2 linked regions of the Candidatus Puniceispirillum marinum IMCC1322 genome follow. The protein of the gene in region 1 interacts with the protein of each later gene in a pairwise test. Links are inferred from orthologs where the notes say so. Each region holds a gene or a part of one and is shown on either strand. Other genes may lie near its edges.

Region 1 (3,215 bases):
GATTCAATGAGCGCTGATGCGGTGCTGTTTGGTGCTGTTGGTGGTCCGCAATATGACGATCTGGCATTCGAGTTGAAGCCCGAGCGCGGCTTGCTTCGGTTGCGCAAAGAGATGGATCTGTATGCGAATCTGCGTCCGGCGATTGTGTTTCCGGCTCTGGTTGATGCGTCATCGCTGAAACCCGATCTGGTATCAGGCCTTGATATCATGATTCTGCGCGAATTATGTGGCGGTTCGTATTTCGCCGAGCCACGCGGCATTGATGTGCGCGAAGATGGTAGCAAGCTTGGCTATGACACCAATGCCTATTCAACGCCGGAAATTGAACGTATTGGCCGTGTTGGCTTTGATCTGGCGCGCAAGCGTAATGGCCGTCTGACCTCGGTTGAAAAATCCAATGTCATGCATTCGGGCGTGCTATGGCGTGAAGTGATGATAAGATTGCATGGCGAAGAAGGTGAAGGTGTCGAGCTGTCGCATATGTATGCCGATAATTGCGCGATGCAGTTGGTACGCGCGCCAAAGCAGTTTGACGTGATCGTGACGGATAATCTGTTTGGCGATCTGTTGTCTGATTGTGCGGCGATGCTGACCGGTTCGCTAGGTATGTTGCCATCTGCATCGCTTGGCGATATTGATCCAGATACAGGCATTCCTGCGGCGATGTATGAGCCTGTGCATGGGTCAGCCCCAGATATTGCGGGTAAAGGCCTTGCCAATCCGCTAGCACAGTTCATGAGTTTTTCAATGATGCTACGGTACAGTTTTGGTCAGGCCGAAGAAGCCGATCTGCTGGAACAGGCGGTTAGCGATGCGCTGGCAGTCAAACGCACAGGCGATATCATGACGCCCGGTTGTGAACAGACTGGCACCGATGGCATGACCGCCGCGGTGATTGACGCCATGGATCGTCTAGCACGTTAATTGCTATATAATTTGACCTGAATTTGTCTGGCTTTGTCAAAGCCGGATTCGAGATATTAAGAGGATTTTGATATGGGATATAGAGTTGCCGTCGTTGGCGCCACTGGTGCTGTTGGACGTGAAATGCTGCAAACCCTTGCCGAGCGTAATTTCCCCGCCGACAAGGTCTATGCACTGGCATCGTCAAAATCGGTTGGCCGCGAATTGTCCTATGGTGAAGATGACATTGTGACAGTCGAAGCGCTGGATAAATTTGATTTTAGCACAGCTGATATCGCGCTGTTTTCGGCAGGTGGTGATACGTCAAAGGCCTATGCGCCAAAAGCAGGTGAAGCTGGTTGTATCGTGATTGATAATTCGTCAGCTTTTCGTATGGATGACGATGTGCCACTGATCGTGCCGGAGGTTAATCCCGACGCCATTGAAGGCACAACGGTAGCCAAGGGTGGCCGTAATATCATTGCCAATCCGAATTGTTCGACAGCACAGCTTGTGGTGGCGTTAAAGCCGCTACATGACGCATTTGGCGTGCGCCGTGTTGTGGTCTCAACCTATCAGGCAGTGTCAGGTGCCGGCCGTCCCGCAATGGATGAACTGTTCAATCAGACCAAGGGTATTTTTGTGAATGACGCGGTAAAACCCGAATTATTCACCAAGCAGATTGCCTTTAATGCAATTCCGCATATTGATGTGTTCATGGATGATGGCTTTACCAAAGAAGAATGGAAAATGAACGCCGAAACCAAGAAAATCTTGGATCCGTCAATTGATCTGGTCGCGCATTGCGTGCGGATTCCGGTCTTTATCGGCCATAGTGAAGCGGTCTTTATCGAAACCGACAAGCCGATCAGCGATAAATCGGCTCGGACGCTGTTGCGGGATGCACCGGGTGTGGTGGTGATTGATCATCGGGCCAATGAAGGCTATGTCACACCGCATGAAGCGGCTGGCGAAGATGCTGTTTATATCAGCCGGATCCGCAGTGATCCGACAGTCAAAAACGGCCTTGTTTTCTGGTGCGTTTCAGACAATCTGCGCAAAGGCGCAGCGTTGAATTCGGTGCAGATTGCCGAACTGGCTATCGAGCGCGGCATTTCCGGTCGCTAGGAAAACCCCGAACAGATGGTTCATCTGTGACGACGCATTTGGTCTATATAAATAAAGAGTATATCATCTAGCTGGTGGTTCTAAACAGATCCAGATTTTCCAGCAGTGCCAGCTCTTTTGGGTTGGGGCTTCGGGCAATCACGGCCTGGGCAAGATGGCTGGCGCGCGCGGTGGCATCGCTAAGAGGCACGCCCTGAACCAGCCCACCAGCCAGTAAGGATGTGAACAGATCACCACTGCCAGATATGCCAGCTAACCGTTTCTTATGTTGCCAGCTTTTATGGACTGAGCGCGTGATCAGAATGTCATGCACAAGATCATCATCATTGGTTATGCCAGTTGCGATAACGGCTGTCAGCCTCGCTTGCGATGCCAGCAGATGTTGTCCCGCCTTGATGGCGCTGTCACTGCCAGCAACGGGCATGCCTGATAGATAGGTAAGCTCGAACTGATTCGGGGTGATGATATCGGCCAGCGGTAGCAGCTGGTCAATCATCCGGTCAGCCAATGACTGATCGATATATAATGTATCGGCATCGCCTAGCACCAGATCACAGATATAGGTACCACTGGCCCCGGCAGCGCGCCAGTTGCTAATCAAGCTGGCGATATGGGCAATCTGATCGGCATGGCCAAGATAACCGCTGATGACAGCATCGATATCAGGGATAATATCGAGCGTCACCAGTCCATTCAGAATCGCGGCGATATGATCGGCTGGCGTCGCCTGACCGGCAAAGATACCATAACCTGGATGCGCGGCCAGCATGACGGTGTTTACGGCAAGCGGGTGAATGCCCATACTGGTCAGAACGGGCGTGGCAACACTATTGCCTACAAACCCATAGGTGACAGACGATTGAATTGATAAAATGCGCTTCATGAAGTGATCCTAGCGCTCATGATTGATCTAATGGCTACTTTATTTTGGATATGGTGTGAACTAATTCATTATGTCTATCGCTTTATAATTGACTAAAATAGGTGGGAAAACATATACCATCATAATTCCTAGTTAATGAGGCCTTTTATGTCAAAGCCGCGTCCCCTGTCGCCGCATTTACAAATCTATAAACCGCAGATGACATCGGTCTTGTCGATTTGTCACCGGGCTACAGGCGTTGTGCTGGCAACAGGAACCGGATTGGTGTGCCTGTGGCTGATCGCGCTGGCGCTTGGCGAAG
Region 2 (3,078 bases), 370 kb from region 1 along the record:
GGACGATTCAGCCTGACATTGGGCGGCGCGAAAGCTGTTGAAATCATGCCGCCCGATCAGCATATCGGCACCAGCCTGCATGGCATCGGCATCAAGTGGCTGTTTGTGATGCCAGACCCGGCCAGCATCAAGTGCGGGGGGCTGGCGGCGGGGCAGGATACGATATAGATAACGCCGACCGATTGCGGAAAAGCGCGCATGCGCATCATCGGGCACCTCATAGGCGTCAAGCACGCTGATGGCTGTGTGTGACAGATGCGCATTCAGCGCTTCCATAACACGATTGGGAGCAAATTTTTCCGGCACATCGAGATGCGCCACCTGGCCCAGCGCATGGACGCCTGAATCGGTGCGGCCTGCCCCCTGAACGTTGATTTTTTCGCCGGTAAAAGCAAAGGCGGCCTCTTCAAGTTCCTGTTGAACAGTGATGCCATTATCCTGACGTTGCCAGCCAACAAAGGGCGCGCCATCATATTCAATGGTTATGAAGATGCGACGTGTCATGTGGGGTGGCTACCTGACAGCATGTCGCCGATGGCCAGCTTAACGCCATTGAGAAAGTTGCGTGATGGCATAGGTTTTTTGCCAGCAGGCTGAACAAGGGTAACGCAGAGGATGCCATCACCTGTCATCATCAGCATATTGCCTTTATCATCCTGTCCGGCAAATGAACCGGGTTGGCCAGCGGTATCATGCGGCAGAGGCGCAGGCTGCGCCTCAAGAATGCGAATGCGGCCTTTGGGCCCGTTACACCATGCCCCCGGATAGGGCGCATAGGCACGGATATGACAGGCTAGTTCGGCGGCGCTTGTCTGCCAGTCAATATGGGCATCAGCGCCGGAAATCTTGGCCGCATAGGTCACACCGTCGCTGGCTTGCGGCGTGCGGTGCAACAGCGCGTCATCAAGCGATGCCACTGTATCATTGAGAAGCGTTGCGTTCAGGCTGGCCAGCGCATCATGCAGATCGCCTGCATTCATGTCGTCTGTGATGGCTATGGCGCGGGTGGCCAGAACCGGACCTGTATCAAGCCCAGCTTCCATCAACATTATACTAATGCCGGTTTCACTGTCGCCAGCTTCGATGGCGCGCTGGATTGGGGCGGCACCACGCCAGCGTGGCAATAAGGAGGCATGCCCGTTCAGACAGCCATAGCGCGGAATATCAAGAACGGCTTGCGGCAAAAGCAAGCCATAGGCAACGACGATGAACAGATCGGCATCATAGGCGGCAAGCTCGTCTTGCACATCTTTATCATTCAGCGTGGTTGGCCAAGATACCGGCAAGCCCATATCAAGCGCATGGCGGGCAAGCGGCACCGGCTGTTCCTGCATACCGCGACCGGATCGGCGTGGCGGCTGTGTATAGACCGCGCATATTTCATGATTTTGTGCCAGCAGATCAAGGGCGGGGATGGCGAAATCCGGACTTCCCATATAGACAATGCGCAATTTACCCATTGGATTTGCCTCTTAAGATTTGGACGATGATTGCCGCATTTCCTTCATCACCCGGCGAATGATCATGTCGCGTTTCAGCCGCGATATATGGTCAATAAACAGAACCCCGTTCAGATGATCGATTTCATGCTGGACACAGGCAGCCAACAGACCTTCGGCGGTCAGCATCTGGGTGTCGCCGTCAATGTCGGTATAACGCACGGTTACGGTTGCTGGCCGGGTAACTTCGGCGGTCTGGTCAGGGATCGACAGGCAGCCTTCTTCGAGAATGGATTTGTCTTCGGATGTTTCGATAATCTCGGGATTGATCATCTTGTAAAGTTCGGGCGTTTCATCCTTGCCGCAATCCATGACGATAAGGCGCTCGGAAATATTGATCTGTGGCGCGGCAAGGCCAATGCCCGGTGCGTCATACATGGTGACGGCCATGTCATCAAGCAGGTTGCGGATGCCATCGGTGACTTCAGGCACAGCAACAGCCTTTTCGCGCAACACGGGGTCGGGCAATTTAATAATGTCTAGAATATTGGCTACATGCGCACCCATGATAGTGTCGTGTCCTTCAAAATTGATCAGGCAGAATTGATCAGGCCTAATTAAATAGGCAATAATATATCCCCTGCATTAGAAGAAGGGGCGTTGCGCGTCAAGTTTGACGACGCAGATTTTGCCTTAAATGTAGCTAGATTGGCCTATGGTTCAATAGAGTTATGGCGCTTTTTCCTGTTACAGTCTATCAAGAGACAGGTGGAATATCCCGACGTGAAATATCTCGTTTGGGCAAATGACTAAAGAAGAGGTCAGTAGATGTCAGCGCTTGAAATGATCCTGCTTGGGGTTATCGCGATCATAGCTGTGATGGTATTTGTCAGCATGTCACGGCACAAAGCATCACCGCAATCAGATGACGGGCTGGCCGAATTGCGCGGCCAGCTATCGCAGCTGTCCAACCAGTCGGCTGAATTGCAACGCGTCATTGCCTCGCAAATGTCCGAAACCGAAGGCCGAATTGGCACAAGGCTGGAACAATCTATGCGCGATCAGAATGAACGGACAAATAAGCAGCTGAATGGTATGGCGGAAAAGCTCGTCGTTATAAGCGAAGCCAATGCCCATATTTCAGCGCTGAGTGGGCAGGTTACGCAGTTGCAGAACATTCTGTCAAATAAGCAGGCGCGTGGCAGTTTCGGTGAAGTCCAGCTGGAAAATCTGGTGCGTGATGCCTTGCCGGATAGTGCCTATGACTTTCAGGCGACATTGGGTAACGGCAAGCGTGTTGATTGCCTGCTGGCCTTGCCGAACCCACCAGGTGCGATCTGTATCGATTCCAAATTTCCGCTAGAAAGCTATAGGCGGCTTGTCGATGCCGCTGATGAGCCAAGCCGTGATATGGCGCGCCGTGGGCTGGAAGCCGATGTCAAAAAACATATCAATGACATTGCCGATAAATATATCGTGCCGGGGGAAACAGCCGAAAGCGCGATCCTGTTTCTGCCATCCGAGTCGGTCTATGCCGAGATCAATATTCAACTGCCGCGTCTGGTTGACGAAAGCCGCCGCAAACATGTCTATATGGCAGGACCGGATAATCTGATGCTGATCCTGCATACGGTGCGGG

Evidence for each region. The genes of interacting proteins can lie anywhere in the genome.
Region 2: the proteins of SAR116_RS09380 (region 1) and def interact in binary tests that used the Escherichia coli proteins (3 or more experiments, as listed by UniProt). The link is inferred for Candidatus Puniceispirillum marinum IMCC1322 from one-to-one orthologs.

The regions. Positions count from the first base shown.
Region 1 is NC_014010.1:2,022,409-2,025,623, forward strand. What follows is about bases 188-3,013. They hold SAR116_RS09380 (aspartate-semialdehyde dehydrogenase), read left to right. Parts: upstream 188-996; coding sequence 997-2,031; downstream 2,032-3,013. Other genes in these bases: leuB (3-isopropylmalate dehydrogenase), read left to right, coding at 188-924; pdxY (pyridoxal kinase), read right to left, coding at 2,099-2,914. Outside these bases: more of leuB, read left to right, coding at 1-187; sdhC (succinate dehydrogenase, cytochrome b556 subunit), read left to right, coding at 3,062-3,215.
Region 2 is NC_014010.1:1,647,857-1,650,934, reverse strand. Bases 240-3,078 are described here. They hold def (peptide deformylase), read right to left. Parts: upstream 2,007-3,078; coding sequence 1,473-2,006; downstream 240-1,472. Other genes in these bases: SAR116_RS07690 (DNA recombination protein RmuC), read left to right, coding at 2,268-3,078; fmt (methionyl-tRNA formyltransferase), read right to left, coding at 501-1,460; truA (tRNA pseudouridine(38-40) synthase TruA), read right to left, coding at 240-504. In the rest of the region: more of truA, read right to left, coding at 1-239. UniProt on the Escherichia coli protein: Removes the formyl group from the N-terminal Met of newly synthesized proteins. Requires at least a dipeptide for an efficient rate of reaction. N-terminal L-methionine is a prerequisite for activity but the enzyme has broad specificity at other positions.